4 regions of the Pedobacter sp. P26 genome follow, and region 3 is predicted to be linked to each of the others. Evidence: riboswitches for the same ligand, from Rfam matches in the RefSeq annotation. Region 3 holds a riboswitch; each other region holds the start of a gene.
What was found. Region 3 has a riboswitch for S-adenosylmethionine ahead of metH (methionine synthase). Riboswitches for the same ligand answer to the same signal wherever they lie in the genome.
Positions count from the first base shown of each region.

Region 1: linked by a shared signal. The riboswitch ahead of ACQ86H_RS19645 (peroxiredoxin family protein) and the one ahead of metH (methionine synthase) in region 3 are both predicted to bind S-adenosylmethionine.
Region 2: linked by a shared signal. The riboswitch ahead of ACQ86H_RS15605 (O-acetylhomoserine aminocarboxypropyltransferase/cysteine synthase family protein) and the one ahead of metH (methionine synthase) in region 3 are both predicted to bind S-adenosylmethionine.
Region 4: linked by a shared signal. The riboswitch ahead of ACQ86H_RS12810 (SusC/RagA family TonB-linked outer membrane protein) and the one ahead of metH (methionine synthase) in region 3 are both predicted to bind S-adenosylmethionine.

Region 1 covers NZ_CP192574.1:4,227,305-4,232,262, forward strand. The annotation lists gene ACQ86H_RS19630 (cytochrome-c peroxidase) at 1-336, opposite strand, end outside; gene ACQ86H_RS19635 (YceI family protein) at 612-1,253, opposite strand; gene ACQ86H_RS19640 (peroxiredoxin family protein) at 1,342-2,604, opposite strand; gene ACQ86H_RS19645 (peroxiredoxin family protein) at 2,682-3,827, opposite strand; SAM riboswitch class I at 3,989-4,086, opposite strand.
Region 2 covers NZ_CP192574.1:3,360,242-3,365,199, reverse strand. The annotation lists gene ACQ86H_RS15615 (homoserine dehydrogenase) at 1-479, opposite strand, end outside; partial or broken gene ACQ86H_RS15610 (homoserine O-acetyltransferase family protein) at 612-1,669, opposite strand; gene ACQ86H_RS15605 (O-acetylhomoserine aminocarboxypropyltransferase/cysteine synthase family protein) at 1,699-3,030, opposite strand; SAM riboswitch class I at 3,294-3,404, opposite strand; gene ACQ86H_RS15600 (hypothetical protein) at 3,619-4,632, shown strand; gene ACQ86H_RS15595 (trans-sulfuration enzyme family protein) at 4,919-4,958, opposite strand, start outside.
Region 3 covers NZ_CP192574.1:5,731,758-5,736,715, forward strand. The annotation lists gene metH (methionine synthase) at 1-2,528, opposite strand, end outside; SAM riboswitch class I at 2,650-2,753, opposite strand; gene ACQ86H_RS26665 (Bax inhibitor-1/YccA family protein) at 3,042-3,797, opposite strand; gene ACQ86H_RS26670 (hypothetical protein) at 3,824-4,057, opposite strand; gene ACQ86H_RS26675 (hypothetical protein) at 4,129-4,695, opposite strand; gene murQ (N-acetylmuramic acid 6-phosphate etherase) at 4,808-4,958, opposite strand, start outside.
Region 4 covers NZ_CP192574.1:2,752,378-2,757,335, reverse strand. The annotation lists gene ACQ86H_RS12810 (SusC/RagA family TonB-linked outer membrane protein) at 1-1,952, opposite strand, end outside; SAM riboswitch class I at 2,273-2,379, opposite strand; gene ACQ86H_RS12805 (hypothetical protein) at 2,517-2,669, shown strand; gene ACQ86H_RS12800 (peroxiredoxin family protein) at 2,903-3,784, shown strand; gene ACQ86H_RS12795 (trypsin-like peptidase domain-containing protein) at 4,797-4,958, opposite strand, start outside.

The DNA of each region.
Region 1 (4,958 bases), 1.5 Mb from region 3:
GATGGGCTGCAAGGCCTGATCTTCCAATGAAGTAGCTCTGCCATCCCAAAAGAGGCTTGGCCTGCCAGAAAGATTGGTTACTGATGGCGAATTACGCGTTCCTTTCGTTCCCCCTACGCCTAAACTTACTGCGCTAGTATCTGCAAAAGCAAACTCTGGTTTATGGCAGGAGGCGCAACTAATGCTTTTGTCTTTAGAAAGAATCGGATCAAAAAACAGTTTTTCACCTAAACGTTCCTTGCTGTTAATTACAGTGGGATCGTCTGCACCAAATCCGGCCATCACTATCACTAATGTGATAAGACTTAGGGGAATTATGAGTTTGCTTCTTTTCATTGGTTTATTGGGTAATATCGAATCGTCATGCTAAAGAGTGTCGCCATCTTGACCGGAGCATCGCGGAGTGGAGATCTATTTCAAATAATATTGACTGTCATTCTGAACGCAGTGAAGAATCCCTAGCCGATGAAACACGGAACCTAACGAAACACAGAAATCAATACATGTTCGATAAAAGATTCTTCGTTGCACTCAGAATGACAACCAGATTTAGCCAGCGGAAGGGAGAATAAACTTCCTCCCTTTCTCCGCTAACCTTAACAAGAGAGATTTTAATTATTCGCTACAAGCTGTACATTCAGCTCAAAATCATCGTAAATAGCTTTATCGCCCAGGTTTTCGAAAAAACTCTTAGACCTGAATTTGATATCATACCTGGTTCTATCGACCGTAATTTTTGCATTGGCAATTACTTTATTACCATCTTGTTTAACTGTTGCCGGAAAACTGATTTCATTCGTAATGCCTTTAATAGTGAGCTTTCCTTTAACATCATAAGTTCCTGCACCCGTACTTTGCACCGATGTGATGTTGAAAGTGGCTTTACCAAATTTTTCTACCGCAAAAAAATCGTCGCTTTTTAAGTGTCCCAATAGCTTTGCATTGGTTTCTTTATCGGTAAGATCGGTAACTGCAATGGTTTTGGTATCGAGTTCGAAACTACCGCCTTTTAGTACTTTATTATCTAAAGCCAGCGATCCGGAAGTTACATTGATGGTGCCTGAATGTTCTCCAGTTACCTTTTTAGCTAGCCAGGTGAGTTTGCTTTGTTCAGGGCTTACTTTATAGTTTACCAGTTTCGTTGATATGACTTCGGTAGCTACCTTTAGTTTAGGCTTAGGTCCGTTTAAAGCTGTGAAAGATGAAGCTACAACTGTGGTAGCAATAAGTGCAATCGTTTTATACTGTAACATGATATATATGGTATTTAATTTAGGTGGTTTAGCTATTTTCCATTGGATTGTGCCTCAAAATAGGCTGCTGAGGGTACTGGTTCTGCAATTAATTCATCCAGAACTTTATTGAATTTTTCTCGTAATCATCGTAATATTTACCTGTAACGGTTCCGGTATAACCCGTATATATTTCGCGTACTTCTCCTTTTCTATCGATAATAATGGTGGTTGGATAAGCGATGAATTTGTTCAATGCCGGAAGTTTATCTGCAACCAATCTTTTATCGGCCAATCCGCCGAATAGGATATCGTATTTAATGTTGTACTTATCGCGAAGTTTACCAAGTGTATATTTCCCATATTCAAGATCATCTTTTTGCTCGAAACCAATAGCAATGGCTTCTACACCTCTTTTACTGTTCTTATTGAACCAGGGTGAAAGGAATACAGTTTGATCAGTACAGTTTGGGCACCAGGTACCCACCAATTCTACAATCACAACCTTGCCTTTATATTTATCATCAGTTAATGAGACAGGCTTCCCATTCAGATCAGGAAAAGTAAAAGCAAGTTTTTTAACGCCTTCCTTTAAATGTGTTAGTTTATAAGGATCTGGCAATTCTGCCTGACTGTCTTTTACACCGGTAAACTTTAAGTTATCGTAAATGCCCTGGCTAATTTCGCCTGAAAGTGTGCCGTCTTCATTAATGGTGCCCCTATAAATTTTAGGACTTGGTCCGCTAAAACCAGAAAGTACAAACTGATTTCCCTGTACGGTACCTTCCAGCTCACGGCTATCGCCAGTTACCTGCATAATTACACCAGTAAGTTTATTTCCTTCTTGTTTTAATATGGCAACTTTGTTTGGAACGGCTTCTTTGGAAAAACCCTTAAACTCCCATTTACCAGTTAAGTTGGCAACAGGCGCAACATCTTTTCCCGGCTCAACAAAACGATAAGATTTACCTTGCTCTGCAGTAAAGGGCAAAGCATTGCCCTGCAAACCCGGCACCAGGCTTCTATATTCACCAGATATCCGGCCATCGCTTTCTATTTTGGCCACCAAAGCTGCATCGTAAGTATTCATTTTGATAAAGAGTGAATCCTGCCCCAAATATTTGATGTGGAAATCGTCTCTCCGTGTGCCGTTTAGCAGTGTAAAGGTGGCATGCGCTGCATCTTTACCTTTCAGTTCGAAATTAAAAGGCACTTCTGTTTCGGCAACTTTAAAAACACCACGCCAAATTCCTTCTTTTATAAATTTTTTGGTCGTTTTTGGCTCTTCATTTACCTTATCTACAGCAAAGGCTGTTGTAGAAATGAGCGATACCAGAACCAGCGCCTGCATTTTAGCCATGTAGTTTTTCATATTATAAAGTTTTAAGTGTAGGTTAAAATATGGGATGCAATACGATGCAGCCCCATATTTAGTTTAGTTGGTTTGGTTTATTTACTTTTTAGTGTTTCTGCTGAAGCCAGTTTTTCGGGTACAGGTTCTGCGATCAGCTCGTCGAGCACTTTATTGAATTTGGTTTCGTAATCGTTAAAATATTTTCCAGTTACCGTTCCGGTGTAACCAGTATAAATTTCCCTTACATTGCCTTTTCTATCGATAATGATGGTTGTTGGAAAAGCAATGAATTTATTTAGCGCAGGTAGTTTTTCGGCCACTACTCTTTTATCGGCAATGCCACCAAACAGGATATCGTAAGTGATGCCATATTTCTCTTTCAGTTTGCCTAAAGTGTATTTGGCATATTCAAGATCATCTTTTTGCTCGAAACCAATTGCAATGGCTTCTACCCCGCGTTTTTGGTTCTTTTTAAACCATGGCGAAAGAAAAACAGTTTGATCGGTGCAGTTAGGACACCAGGTACCGATCGTCTCAATAATTACGACCTTACCTTTATATTTATCGTCGGTTAAGGAAACATTTTTTCCTGTTAAATCTGGAAAGGTAAAATCAAGTTTTTTATAACCTTCTTTAAGAAAAGTAAGTTTGTAAGGATCAGGAAGCTCGGCATTTTCGTTGCGCTGGCCATCAAATTTCAGGTTTTTATATATCCCAAAGCCCTGCTCTCCGGTAATGCTATTATCGTCATTTATTTTTCCTTTCACAATAAAAGGACTTGGTCCGGTAAAACCAGATAATTCAAATTCATCGCCCTGTACGGTGCCTTCCAGTTCCCTGGTATCGCCATTTTTTCCATGCTCTGCCACAAAAGGAAGTGAATTACCCCTGAAACCAGGTACCAGGCTGCGGTATTCACCTGATAATGTTCCATCGGTTTCTATTTTTGCCACCAAAGCAGCATCGTAAGTATTCATTTTTACATAGATGGAATCGTCACCACGCCTCTCTACATGGAAATCATCACGTCTGGAACCATTAATTAAGGTTAAGATACCCGTTTGAGGGCTTTTACCTTTCAATTCGAAATTAAAGGGCACTTTTGATTCGCTTACACTAAACTCACCCCTCCAAATCCCTTCTTTTGGGAATGGTTTTGCCACCCTGGCAGATGCAATACCTCCCAATAACAGGACTGAGGTGGTTAAGCATGCAATTCTTGAGGAAATTTTCATTTTCATAATCATCATTATTAGTTAAACACTATCGTTTTAGAGTTTTTAATAACAAGGCATAATTTTTCCCACAGAAAACCATATAGCATGGATACAGGCTGTTTAAGCAACTGTTATGCTTTTAATGAAATCCCTAACAGGAAACGTGAGTTTACTTGTTATTGGTTAATTTATAATCTATTGCTAGATCAGTTTGAGCACTTTTTCCTATGGAAAGTTGCTAGAAGTTCAACGAGTACTGACTCTCCCTTCTTCTGTATAAATCAACTAATTAATGGTGGTGAATTAATTAGAGTAATAACCTAAACTAGTGGTGGTGATTAGTTAGGCGGTTCCTGATACCCCGGCAACTTATTGACTGAAATACATGACCACCATAATATTCTATCAAAAGGCCCCGGGGTACCAGGATTTTTAAATAAGAATATCTGAATGAAAACCTTTATCAGGTGATCTGTATCTTAGCTTATATTAGCGGCAACAGCAGTTATATTGATCTGAATAATTGATCAGAAAATATGGCTGAGGTTGTCTGCGGAGTTTCATATTGAACGTAAATTTGCTAGTGAACTATTATATTTTTTTGTAAAAGTATAAACTTTGATTAATTTAAACAATTATTCCTATAGATTTTATAGACTTTATCTGTAAATAATTGATTTACAGATATATAATTTGCAATCATTAATTTAGGCAGGGCGTTTGTTATTCTGAATGCAGTGAAGAACCCGGAGGCTCTGCGAAGCAAATCTTTAATTATTAAGAATACTAAAGTCAACTGTAAGATCCGTCGTTGCACTCAGGATGACAAATTGCGAGCGATTGTGTTTTATCGTCAACCTGTCCCATCTTCCATTTTTTACCACAGAGATCATAAAGAGAAAAACACGAAGAGCATGGAGCCTTTTCATTCCATCATTCATTTTACATTTTCCACCCTTTACCATAAAGGGCACTAAGGGAAGGCGCAAAGCTGCTATCATTCTGAACGCAGTGAAGAACCCAGAAGGCTCTGCGAAGCAAATCTTTAATTATTAAGAATACTAAAGTCAACTGTAAGATCCGTCGTTGCACTCAGGATGACAAATTGCGAGCGATTGTGTTTTATTGTCAACCTGTCCCATCTTCCATTTTTTA
Region 2 (4,958 bases), 2.4 Mb from region 3:
ATTTTGGAAAGGATATAATTAGATGAGCCATTAAAAATTCCGCTCAAAGCATGAAATAATTCATTGTCGTAATACTCTTCCAGGTTACGGATAATTGGAATACTGCCGCAAACGGCTCCTTCATACAATAAAGAAGTACCATACTCTTGTTGTAAATCTACCAGCTCTTTTAAATGCGTGGCGATCATTTTTTTGTTGGCAGAAACTACATTTTTACCATTTTTTAATGCCGTAGTTACAATTTCGTAAGCAGCATCAGCATCGTTAATTAATTCTACAATCGTATTGATCTCTGTATTGTTTAATATTTCGTTACGATCAGTCGTAAACAGATCCTTGTTTAGGGTACGTTTCTTCCTTGGGTCTTTTATCGCGATTTTAATGATCTCCAGGTTCAGGTTCTGGCTTTGGATGATATCCAACAAACCTTGCCCTACAACGCCAAAACCAAATAAACCGATTTTTAAATTCTTGCTCATTGTTATAAAGTGATTATACAGACAGGTGTATTACACCGATATAGCTGTTCTTATTTTTGTAATTTGTTTTAAATTTTGTGTTGGCATCCAGTTAATCACCTTCCACCTTTGTACCCTCAACCTTCCACCTATCTAAGCGGTATGCTGTAATCTGATGATTTTTTTATTCCGGCTTTCCTTAATAAAGTTTCCGATTACATTAGTGAGGGCATCTGTTTCGATCAAAAATCCATCGTGACCATAATCTGAATGCAAAGCACTAAATTCTGCTCCCGGAATATGATCGGCCAGGTATTTTTGCTCTGATAAAGGAAACAAAACATCATTTTCTATCCCGATTACTAAAGTATTTGCCGTAATTAGTTTTAGTGCATCTGCAATACTTTTGCGGTTACGGCCCACATTGTGGCTATCCATTGCTTTGGTTAAATAATAATAACTGTAAGCGTTAAAGCGGTTGATCAGCTTTTCTCCCTGATAGTTCTGATAAGAAGACGATCTGAAATTGTCTGTCTTATCGTTTACACTTTCTAACTGTGTACTGCCGTAAGCACTGTAGGTTCTATAACTTAAAAGTGCAATGCTTCGGGCTGTTTTTAAACCCTTGCTGCCACCGTTTGGTTGGTTGGCATAAAAAGTTCTGTCTGTTGTGATGGCTAAACGCTGGCTTTCGTTAAACGCAATTCCCCATGGAGAATGCGCAGCATTAGTCGCAATTAAGATCAGGTTTTCAATTTTATTAGGTTCCGAAATGCTCCATTCCACAGCCTGTTGCCCACCTAAAGAACCACCGATTAATAATTTAATATAATCAATACCTAAATGTGAAGCCAATAACTGATGTGCCGATACTAAATCCCGGATAGTAAATTGTGGAAACGAAAGATAATAAGGCAAGCCCGTTACCGGATTGGTACTTAACGGGTTGGTACTGCCATAATGAGAGCCTAAAACATTTGCACAGACAATATAATGCTCTTCCGGATTGAACAAAGCATTTTGACCGAACAAACCTTCCCACCATTCAAAAACATCAGCATTGGCAGTAAGTGCATGGCAAACCCAAATTACATTATCTTTATTTGCATTTAATTTGCCATAAGTTTGATAAGCAACTTGCAGGTTACGGATTTTTTTCCGCTCTCTAATTTGAACTGTTTATTATAATTATATGTTGATGCTGTACTCATTGTTTATTGTATTCGGAAAATGAACGGGCTTAGGCTGATAAACTCTCTGTAGGGATCTGAACATTTATAGATGCAAAAGCCTGCTCGAAATCGGCCTTAATATCATCGATGTGTTCAATACCGACTGAAACCCGTAATGCGTTTGGCTTTACACCTGCAGCCAATTGCTCCGCTTCACTCAATTGTTGGTGTGTGGTTGCCGACGGTTGGATAATCAACGTTTTGGCATCGCCCACGTTTGCGAGATGCGAAACCAGTTTTAAGTTATCAATAACCTGTGTGGCATTTTCTTTACTTCCTTTTAATTCGAAAGATAGAACCGCGCCGAAACCGTTACTTAAATATTTTTTTGCCAGGCTATTATATTTGCTGCTCGCTAATCCTGGATATTGTACTTCCTGAACTAATGGATGGTTTTCTAACCAGGTGGCCAGTTCTAAAGCATTATCAACATGGCGTTGAACGCGGAGTGATAAGGTTTCCAATCCTTGTAATAAAAGAAACGAATTGAAAGGTGATAAGGCAGGCCCTAAATCTCTTAGTCCTTCTACGCGCGCCCGGATAATAAACTGAATATTGCCAAATGGTCCGCCGATGCCAAAAACATCACTGAAAACCAACCCGTGATAGCCTGCTGATGGCTCAGAGAACTGAGGGAATTTTCCATTGCCCCAATTGTAGTTTCCACCATCGATGATCACACCACCAATACTCGTTCCATGGCCACCAATCCATTTCGTTGCAGATTCTACCACAATATTGGCTCCGTGTTCCAATGGTTTAAATAAATAACCGCCTGCGCCAAAAGTATTATCAACCACTAATGGAAGATCATATTTTTTAGCAATTGCAGCAATTTTCTGAAAATCTGGCACACTAAAAGCAGGATTGCCAATGGTTTCCAGGTATATTGCCTTAGTTTTATCTGTTATTTTAGCTTCAAATTCTTCAGGTACATCTGGATTTGCAAAATCAACATGGATACCCAAACGTTTAAAAGCAACTTTAAACTGGTTATAAGTTCCACCATAAATATGAGTAGAAGAAACAATGCTGTCGCCAGCTTCTAAGATATTATTTAGGGCAATAAACTGAGCGGCCTGCCCTGATGCTACTGCTAAAGCCGCTACACCACCTTCTAAAGCTGCAATTCTTTTTTCGAAAACATCATTGGTAGGATTCATGATCCTGGTGTAAATGTTGCCAAACTCTTTTAAGGCAAATAAATTAGCTCCATGTTCGGCGCTGTTAAATCCGTAAGAAGTGGTTTGGTAAATCGGCACAGCCCTCGAACCTGTTGTGGGATCTATTTCCTGGCCAGCGTGTAATTGTAAAGTTTCAAATTTATATGATGTTGACATGATTACTATTTTATTTTGTTGAACGATTAGATATGGTGGTTTAGGTTGATCCTAAAACCTGGCAGGGCGTATCCCGATGTTCGGGACCTTCCAGTTTGAAAGAAACAAAAAAGGAAGATTTTTTTAACTAATGTATGCAACAGCACATACAAATAACCGCACGCATATTGCAACAAGTAAAAGAAACAGAGTATTGTTCTGCCTTTTTAAGGTTTGCATTGGGTTCGCTTAGCGATTGAAGATTTAATGTTTTCATCAGTTCTAATTTATATCACCAGATAACACCATGCTATCCGGTCAGGAATTGGCACCTTCTCTTTCTGAGGGTTGCCAGTGGGTCATCGAGCCAGTCTCTCGCCACTTCTTTATAAATCAACCCGTGAAGATTGACTTTTATTTAGCTTTCCACCAAATAATATTTCAAATGTCTTAATTAAATTTTAATTCACAAAATAAAATTTTGATTTTTAAATTAACTATCTAAAAATGAACTCGTTATTTTTATGCTGAGTTTGCCATTTAAAATTTTTAATATAAAATTAACGCTTAATATTTTAAGTTTGTGCATCCTATCTAAATCGTAACTTTATGAAAAACACAAAATCACTATGTTTAGGACTGTTATTTATTGTAACGGGTTTAAACAATGCCAGCGCTCAATTTGGAGGCTTAAAAGATAAATTATTAAAAGTAGGCACAGCACAGGGTGCTAAAGCCCTGGGGGTAGACAGGTTTTTAAAACAACCCGCCGCTATTACTACTAGTTTTGAAGATGTAAACAGGGAAGGTGAAAAAATGCCAGACTTTGTTAATCCTTCAAAATTAAAAGCACAGCCTTTATATTTATTGCCCAAAAACCCTGAGGGTGGTTTTGTACTTTGCGAAGGATTGTACGAAATGACGAATAAAAGCTATTGTTTAAAAGCCGGAACATTTGCGCCTTCAAAAGGAGATGGTTACATGTTTGCACCGGTTTTAGGCCCGAAAGAAGAAATTGTGGTTTCTATTTTGAAAAGTGCAGAAAAACATCCTGAAGTAGAACAGCACGATATACAAGCGCTACTTTGGACAATTATTGCCAGAACAAAATTTGCCGATTACAACGGACAGGTTAAAGTAACTGCCCTTAAACTATTAACACCTAAACAGCTTACACAATTAGAAGGTGGCGCCCTGGGCATTTTGCCTTTCGATGTCATGGAAAAAGCTAAAGATCAATTGCCATCTGGCGTGAGGGCAGTTTTTGAGGCAGAAAATAATATCCGCCAATTGGTATCCTCTGGTAACTATACTTATGCTGATATGGAGAAATATGCTATAATAGCAGGGATGGCCCCGCCAAGAAGCGATGTGCCAAGTGGCATCTGGACGAAACATCCTGATGGTTATTATGTGCGTTATTTTCCTTCAGGATATTCGATTACCAAAGTGCAGGTATATGTACCAAAAGAATTGTTAGCTAACGGAAATAAATTGATTTATGATGCAGCAGGAGATATTGCTTGTCCAGCCAATACAGGCTCGCAACGTTTGGCGCAAACTAATGAGCCATTGGAGGCTAACTATTCGTTAAAGTTGACCACGATTTGTAATTCTAAGTAGGTTTTGGAAAATTAGGGTTCTGTAATCCTTATGCGATTGCAGTCCCGCTTTACGCTTTATCTTTTTGGCTACCCTTCGACTTCGCTCAGGGTGACAGCCAAAAAGGATATAGCTGCAATCGGGTTTAGCAACAGAGGTTCAAAATAACTATAAGAGGCTTTCTCATAATATTGTTGTCATCCTGAGCTTGTCGAAGGACCTGTTTTAAATATCTTACAAGGCGTTTCGACAGGCTCAACGTGACAAATTCAATTGAATTACAATTTATTATACAGCTTCTATTTTTTTAACCCAGCGCCTGCGCTAAATCGGCAATAATATCATCT
Region 3 (4,958 bases):
TTTACGGCTGCATGGATCCTGGAAGTTGTTGCGCCACCTATTATTAATGGAATGGTAAAACCTTCGCGTTCCATTTCTTTTGCAAAGTGAACCATTTCATCCAGAGACGGTGTAATTAAACCACTTAAACCAATAATATCAGCATTTATTTCTTTGGCTTTTTTGATGATTTCCTGTGCCGGAACCATCACGCCCATGTCTACAATTTCGAAGTTATTGCAAGCCAATACTACGCCCACAATATTTTTACCAATATCGTGCACATCGCCTTTTACAGTGGCCATTAACACTCTTCCTGCCGACGAATTCTGATCCTGGTCAGGATTATCCAGTTTCTCCTGCTCAATAAACGGTAACAGATAGGCTACCGCTTTTTTCATTACCCTAGCCGATTTTACCACCTGGGGTAAGAACATTTTTCCGGCACCAAAAAGGTCCCCGACAATGTTCATTCCATCCATTAATGGTCCTTCAATTACCTGAATCGGGCGGGCATATTTTTGTCTGGCCTCTTCCACATCATCATCCAGGTATTCCACAATTCCCTTTACTAAAGAATGAGATAATCTTTCTTCAACAGAACCTTTTCTCCACTCTTCATCTTTAACCACCTCTTTACCTTTTGATTTTACGGTATCGGCATATTCTACTAAACGTTCTGTCGCATCTTCCCTTCGGTTCAAGAGTACGTCTTCTACCCTCTCTAATAGTTCTGGCGGAATTTCCTGATAAACCTCCAGCATCCCCGCGTTAACGATACCCATGTCTAAACCTGCCTGAATGGCGTGATAAAGAAATGCGGAGTGCATCGCTTCACGAACAGTATTATTTCCCCTGAAAGAGAATGAGATGTTCGAAACCCCACCACTCACTTTGGCATAAGGCAGGTTTTCTTTGATCCAACGGGTGGCATTTATAAAATCGACGGCATAATTATTATGCTCTTCCAATCCGGTTGCAACGGTTAAGATATTTGGATCAAAAATAATATCCTCTGGCGGGAAACCAATTTCGTTTACCAATATATCATAACTCCTTTTACAGATTTCCTTTCTACGCTCGTAATTATCGGCCTGCCCCTGCTCATCAAAAGCCATTACCACAACAGCAGCACCATATTGCATAATTTTGCGGGCACTTTCGCGGAATTTATCTTCCCCTTCTTTTAAGGAAATCGAGTTTACAATTCCTTTTCCCTGCAAACATTTTAAGCCATTTTCGATAACCGACCATTTCGATGAATCGACCATGATAGGCAATTTGGCAATATCGGGTTCAGAGGCAATGAGGTTTAAAAATTTGGTCATTGCTGCTTCCGAATCCAACATCCCCTCATCCATGTTCACATCAATTACCTGTGCACCGCCTTCAACCTGTTGCAAAGCAACGGCTAATGCAGCTTCATAATCGCCACCCAAAATCAGTTTGGAGAATTTTGGAGATCCGGTAATATTGGTTCTTTCACCAATATTGACAAAAATACTATCCGGAGTGATGGTTACAGGTTCCAATCCGCTTAAACGCATATAAGGCTCGAGCACCGGAATTTTGCGGGGTTCAGCTTTTCTGGCATTTTTGGCAATGCAACCAATATGTTCCGGCGTAGTACCACAACAACCGCCCACAATATTCACAAAGCCAGAGGCAATAAAATCGTCAACCAAATGTGCGGTTTCGTGTGGTTGCTCATCATAAGCACCAAACTCATTTGGTAATCCTGCATTTGGATAGGCCGAAACGTAACAACCTGCTTTTGCAGCAAGCTCCTCAATATGCGGACGCATTTCTTTTGCACCTAAAGCACAGTTAAAACCGATACTTAATGGTTTTGCGTGCATTACAGAGTTCAGAAAAGCTTCGGCAGTTTGCCCCGAAAGTGTTCTGCCGGAAGCATCGGTAATAGTACCAGAAATCATGATCTCCAGTTTACGGCCAATTACCTCTTCGTATTTTTTTATGGCTACAATAGCCACTTTAGCATTTAAAGTATCGAAAATAGTTTCGATTAATAATACATCAGAACCACCATCTACCAAACCCCGTACCTGCTCATAATAAGCAGCTTCCAGTTCATCAAAATAAACCGCCCTAAAACCAGGATCGTTTACATTCGGCGACATGGAAAGGGTACGGTTAGTTGGGCCAATAGCACCAGCCACAAAACACTTGCGACCGGGGTTTGCAGCCATAAATTCATTTACAGCTTCTTTTGCCACCCGTGCCCCTTCGAAACTCATTTCGTAAGAAAGGTCTTCCATCTGGTAATCGGCCATCGAAATGCGCTGGGTACTGAACGTATTGGTTTCGATGATATCGGCACCGGCCGCCAGGTATTCCAGGTGTATTGTTTTTATAATATCCGGACGTGTGATGTTGAGCAAATCGTTGTTGCCTTTTACATCACAGGGATGGTTTTTAAATCGCTCCCCTCTAAAATCTTCTTCGGTTAAGGTATATCGCTGAATCATGGTACCCATTGCACCATCAATCACCAAAATACGTTTCTCTAATTCTTCTCTTATACCCATTTGTTGTGTAAAATGTGGGATGGAAAATGGAAAATGGCAAGACACATCATACATCCTCCATTATACATTATTACATCCTAAAAGGCTTATCTAAAAAGTTGGTACGTGAATCGTAATCCTAAACTTATCTGTTTCCGCTATTTGCAGAATAGAATTTAGCACCTTGTAGGTTACAGGTTGCTAAGACTTCGTTGGGTCTAATCCCTCCGTCTTTCTTAATAAGCATACAAAAATGCAACAAAGCAACATCAATTCCAAAATTTATCGCCTTGCAACCAAATAAAATTACAAAGGCCACGCAAAACTGCGCAGCCTTAAGAATATTGTTCTGTTTTTAAAATCAGCAGACTACCTTTTTTCCATATTTTTTATTATACAAAATTACTATATACGCCAACCAAATTCCACCTACGGAACTTACAATATAGATATTTTCGGTTATAAAAGATTTAGTTATCGCCTGTATACAAGCGCCAATTAAGATGAAGCTAACAACTGCGACAAACTTATTCATTACTTTCTGCTTCCGAAAATGCGTAATAAGAAAAGGAAGATATTTAAGAAATCTAAGTATAAGGACAGCGCAGCTACAATAGCCATTTTTTTAGATTCAATCTGAAGAACCTGTTCGCCGCTAGCTTCGATCCCTTCGCCAATTCTTTTTATTTTTTGCACATCGTAAGCCGTTAATGCCGTAAATATGGCAATACCAATGAATGCCATAAACAAACTGAACTGTTCGCTTTGAACAAACATATTTATTACACTGGCAATCACTAAACCAATTACGCCAACCATTAAAATTGGCCCAAATTTACTTAGATCGATATTGGTTGTATAACCCATAAATGCCATAATTCCAAATATTCCGGCAGCTCCAGCAAAACAACTCACCACTGAGCCTGAAGTATAAGTTAACAAGATAAAACTTAAACTCACTCCAGTTAATACTGAATAAAGTACAAAAACGCCAATTAATGCTGGCAATGATAATCTGCTTAAACCGAATCCCATTAATAAAACCAATCCGAGTGGTGCAAACATCGCTACATAACCGAAAATCGACATGCTCACTTTTCCAGTTGAGGGATTAATATTTAAAAGGTATTGCATCAATTGCTCATTAGTACCAAATAAATACGCTGCCACTGTCGATAAACTTAACGCCACAAACATCCATAAGAAAACGTTGGCAAAGAATTTTTTAGAAACAGATCGTTCCTGAACGAAAACACTGTTGTCCTGATATTGATAATTTTGTTGTTCCATTTAATTTTTTGTGTATTTATTAGTTTTTATTTGAAATAAAGTCCGATTATCATTAATGCTAAAGCTATGAATAACCCAACAAACCATTTTATCATGTCTGTTTTTGTATTTGCCAAATCTTCTTTTGAGGCTAAATGTGCAGTTTTATCTACAACTGTTTTATCAACTTTAGACTCAATATAACTTGTTAAATTTTCGGCAACATCCTTATCTAGCTTTTCGCTTAAAGGTGCATATAACTGAGTTACTGAAATATTCATAATTATTAATGATTAAGCTTTGCCTTGTTAATCTCTTTCTTTAAATTATCTCGTAAGATAAAGATAATATTTTAGTTCAATCTTTTTGTCAACAGTTCTTCAACTTTTTTAAAGAATTGTAACGGTTTTAATGTACGCCATGGCAGATTATCAAATGCACCGCCAAAGTTAATGTAATAATCGATGCTATTATCGCGAAATTCGCTGATCACATGCTCCTGAAAATTTACCCCAACAATCCAGCCATCTTCTACTTCCTGAAACCATTCTTCGTAATAACTATCATCTGAAGCGTGAAAATTAAGTACATTTTCTCCTATCAGGATAAACTTATTAATGCCTTCGTCCATCATCAGCTCTAAAATATCGCGCTTCATCAGCATAATATCGTTGTTAATGGCATCGTTCCACTCGCCGATAAATTCGATAATGGCATAACTTCTGTCGTAGTCGGCATATAATACCTTCATGTACAGTGTATTCGAACCAAACTCATCCCATTGCGGATGCAATAAAAAGTTATAAATCTGCTTATCGAAGTAAAGTTCTGAATATTCGGTATTATAAAATGGCGAACGCTCATCTTCTGCCGAAATATAATCATCTCTCCACTGGTAATAAGGCTCAATTTCGTGCATATTTTCTAATTATTGAATGAGCGAGTTTTGAATGAGGGAATGATTAATGCTACTCTTACATGCTATCAATCACTAATTCTTTCATTCACTCAATCCATCCTTCTATCATTTCTTAGTGTCCTGCTTCCACGGCTCTACGTACACTTCCATAACGGTTCAGCAATTCGGCCGCCTCATCATAACCGATATTCAGTTCATCGGCAACCATTTGTGTACCTCTATCGACCAGTTTATGGTTAGTTAACTGCATATCGACCATTTTA
Region 4 (4,958 bases), 3.0 Mb from region 3:
TTCAAATAATTAAGTGCTTCACTTTTAATGTCAAATGCTTCGGTTGCTACAAAGCTTCCGTTAAATGACGGGTAAAAATAAGACCTGTTCTGCGCAGGCAAAGTAGACGACCAATCGTTACGTGCCGTGATGTTGGCGAAAAGGTAATTTCTGAAACCGATCTGACCTGATGCATAAACGCTATATGATTTTAAACGCGATAAATTATTGGATGAAATCAAGGGATCACGAGAGTTTTTAAGGGTATAAAGTCCGGCGATGGCCAGTTTAGGTGCACTTTGATCATTCTGCTCAATATATTGCCTGCGGATGTTACCGCCACCCAATAATTCTAAGCTAAAATCATCGTTTAACTGTTTGTTAAAGTTTAAGGTTGCGTCGGTATTATTCTCGCTTACCGTAAAGGCACTTTCGGTGTAAGATCCAAAAGGTGTTCCGTTCGTACCATAAGCGATTCTAACTTTACGCCTATCGTTGTAATAATCCGTACCCGATCTGAAATTGAAATCAAGGCCATCAATAATTTTATAATTAAGGGCTAAACTACCTATAATCCGACTGCGGTTCTGCGAAACTGTATTTTCGTAAGCTACCCAATATGGATTGCTGTAATAGCTATTATTCCAGTTAAACGTTTTTCCATTTTCATCCAAATAGTTTTTTAGCTGGTTAATATCAACCTGACGGCCGAACCAGGTAAACTGCAACATGGTACTGGTTGATCTTGATCCACCCGTTCCTGGTAAATTATCAGAATTAAGTTTGCTGTAATTTGCGTTTGCGGTTAAAGTTAATTTAGGTGTTACTTTTACTGTGGTATTCAATACAAACGAATTTTTGCCCTGTCCGGAGTTTGGTACTATACCTACTTGTTTCAGGTTATTGTACGATAATCGGAAGTCGTATTTTTCGCCAGCATCTGCAACAGATACCCCATTATTTAAGGAATATCCCGTTTGAAAGAAATCGCGTACGTTATCCGGATGGGCTACAAACGGAACAGGCACCCCTTTGGAATAAAACTGCGGAATTAACCTACCATCCAGTTTTGGTCCCCAGCTCTCATCTACCCCATCATTAATACCTTTACCAGCGCCATCCACATAACTGAACTTACCTTCTGATCCCTGACCAAAAGCATTTTGATAAACCGGCAGGGTGAGCAAAGTTTCTAGAACCGCGTTTGAATTAATGGCAATGCCCAATCCTTTTTTCGATTTACCTGTTTTGGTTTTAATGAGGATCACCCCTGCTGCAGCCCTCGAGCCATATAATGCAGCTGCATTTGGTCCTTTTAGGACGCTCATCGATTCGATGTCCTCCGGATTGATATCTGAAATGGTATTGGCGTAATCCCTGGCCCCAGCCGAATTCAACTGCGAGTTATCTACCGGAATTCCATCAACCACAAATAAAGGCTGGTTATTTCCGGCTATAGATGTTTCTCCTCTGATGACTACGCGAGATGATCCCATACTCCCCTGACTGTTCGTTACCCTAACCCCAGCTATTTTTCCAGCCAATGCATTTACCAGGTTAGATTCTTTAGCTTCGGCTACACGGTCTCCTTTCAATTCCTGAACGGCATAACCCAAAGATTTTTTCTCCCTTGAAATACCAAGAGCCGTTACTACCACTTCGTCAAGCGCATTATCGCTGGGTTGAAGAATGACCGAAATTGGGCCAGCATTTTTGTTGATTTGTATTTCCTGAGTTTTGAAGCCAATGTATGAAAATACTAAAATGGCTTGATCAGGCGCACTGATAGAAAAAACGCCCTTACCATCAGAAATAGTGGTTTGTTTGGTTTCTTTGATAAGAATAGAAACGCCTGGCAGTGTTTCGCCATCCGCCGATTTTACCGTTCCGGTAATGGTGACATTTTGAGCAAATACCTGCTGCGTAATAAAGAGCAGTAAGATGAGTGGTATTGATTTAAAAAGTTTGATCATGTGTATGTTTAAAAATTAGTTAAAAGATAAAAATCTGGGCAAAACGACTCCTAAACAGTTAATAAACGTGTTTTATTAAAAATAAAATGGAGTGGTTAGATCAAATGGGCCTGTTAAAACGGAGCAATTTTAACAGGGCGTGCGCATTCGGAAATATGCATTAGGGTTTGCATCAATGGATTTTAACTCGTCTGTTTTTTTCATTTCAATGATTTTCTATAAAACATATTTACTTATCAAAAGCAGCGTCAGGGCAAAAAAATAGCACCCCTTAAATCAGAAGTGCTCCATATATTTTGATAAGGATAATGCAAACAACTGACTTAACTACCCCAGATTCATCAGGGATGGAATTAGCACCATTTCTATAAATTAGATGGTTGCTAAGGCTTCACAGGGCCATTCCCTCCGCCTTTCTTGATAAGTATTTTAAAATAACTGGGGCAAAGGTATAATTAATTCCATTTATCCTATAGTTTTTATAGATTTTTAATGAAATATTTTTTATTTGGTTATTCCGCCCGTATATTTGTCGACTAATTTAGTCGATTAACACACGTCCTGATGAACCTAAAATCCATATTTACCGCCATACTGGCCATATCAACCTCTTTAACCTTTGCGCAACAACAGGCTGTATTGGCCAATCGCCAACAAGCAACAATCAAAGAAAAAAAGCAAAAGCATTTGTTGCGCTGGGCCATTGGCGTGGTATAGCGAAAGTAAAGGAAGGATTAGAAATCCCTTTTAATTTCGAAATCAACGAAAAAAGCGGTCAACAGAAATTATATTTCCGCAATGCCGAAGAAAGTTTCGAAGGTGGTCGGGTAAAACAAACTGCCGATTCACTTTTTGTCAAACTGGATCAGTTTGATAACGAACTTGCATTTGCTATAGTTGGTGATCAACTAACCGGCGCATTAAGAAAACAGGATAAAACTGGCAAACCTTTGATAATTATTGCCGAGCGAAAAAATTATCGTTTCAAAACTGATAAACCTGCCACAGCAGACTATTCTGGAAGTTATGATGTGGTTTTTACATCGACAAATGGTAAGGAAGAAAAAACAGTAGGTTTATTTAAGCAAACAGGAAACAAACTTACCGGCACATTTTTACGTGTAACCGGCGATTCTCGTTATCTTGAAGGCGTGGTAGAAGGCAATGAATTCCAGCTTTCGAGTTTCATCGGCTCCTCTCCTTCTTACTATAAAGGCACCTTTCAGCCAGACGGTACTTTAAGTGGTGAAATTTTGGGTGCAAGGGGAAGTCAGGCTTTTACCGGAACCAAAAACAAAGATGCTGCCCTGCCCGATCCTTACAAACTTACCTACCTGAAAAAAGGATACAAAACGCTTGATTTCAGCTTTCCTGATGTAAACGGCAAAAAGATTTCGTTAAAGGATGAAAAATATAAAAACAAGGTTGTGATTTTAACCATCACAGGTAGCTGGTGCCCTAATTGTGTTGACGAAGTTACTTTTATGGCGCCATGGTACAAAAAGAACAAAAACCGCGGTGTAGAAATTATCGGTTTACATTATGAACGTTCAACGGAGCCTGAATATGCAAAGAAAGTAATGACCCGTTTCAGAGACCGTTTTGGTATCGAATATGACCAGGTATTGGCAGGTACAGCGGACAAACAAGTAGTATCTGAATCATTGCCTGCGCTTGATTCATTTTTATCGTTTCCAACCACGATAATTATTGATAAACAAGGTAATGTAGCACAAATTCATACAGGTTTTAATGGCCCGGCCACCGGTAAATTTTATGATGAATTTTTGAAAGAATTTAATACAGAGATTGATACGCTGTTGAAGAAATAGGCATCATGGTTTTATTCCTTAGTTGTCATTCTAAACGCAGTGAAGAATCTTCTTATCTGTTGGTGTTTTAAAAAAGAAATAAAGCGTTGGCCGGTGAGACACCGGCTAATAGGATGAAAAACTTTAACAGTCGTCCAGACAAGCCGCTCCAAACAATAATGCATAATATATATTTTTTTGGAAAACAGGTACAGCACTCTTAGGTTCAGGCAGTCCTTCTTTCCGCTTCTATCTTTTTGTGAATGAGCTACATAAAACAATTATTTTTACAACAAAAAGGATAGCCGATACAATAAGGTTTATTCAACCAGGGATTGTAGAACGGAATCTACGCCGAACCTAAAGCGAATTCACCGAAAGTAATGCAGGTAATTACGTATGCATCAGGTTCCTTGCAGAAAAAGCGTGTTTAGCCCCGGGCGTAGCGGCATCCCCGAAGCGCAGCGGAGGGATACAGCGAAGCACGGGAAAAACTTCAATAGTTGCACAGACAATGCGCTCCAAAAATGGATTATGTATCGTTTTTGGAAAACAGATGTAGCGCTCTTCGGTTCAGACAGTCCTTCTTTCCGCTTCTATCTTTTTGTGAATGAACTAAATAAACAATTAGTCTTGTAACAAAAAGGATAGCCGCTACAATAAGGTTTATTTAACCAGGGATTGTGGAACGGAATCTACACCGGACCGATCCTAAAGCGAACTCACCGAAAGTAATGCAGGTAATTAGGTTCCTTGCAGAAAAAGCGTGTTTAGCCCCGGGCGTAGCGGCATCCCTAAAGCGCAGCGGAGGGATACAGCGAAGCACGGGAACAAACTTTAACAGTTGCACGGGTAAGCCGCTCCAAATAATAATGCATAATGTATCGCTTTTGTAAAACAGGTGCAGTGCGCTTAGGTTTAGTCAGTTCTTATCGGCCGGAATATATTCTAGGCAATAAATTCACGCATTGGTCGATGAGACACCGACCACTATAAACTCTGTGACTTCTGTGTTTCCGTGGCGACAACTAAGCTACTGAATAGTCTTCAAAACAAATTCTATGATCGTTTTCTTTTGAACCACTATCGTGGTTGTTCTGCTAAACCTCGCGATGTTAATCCCATAAAAACTACCTTCCCAATCAAAAACAGGCGATCCGCAAGCATTTGCTTTAATGGCGGCATCGTGTGTAAA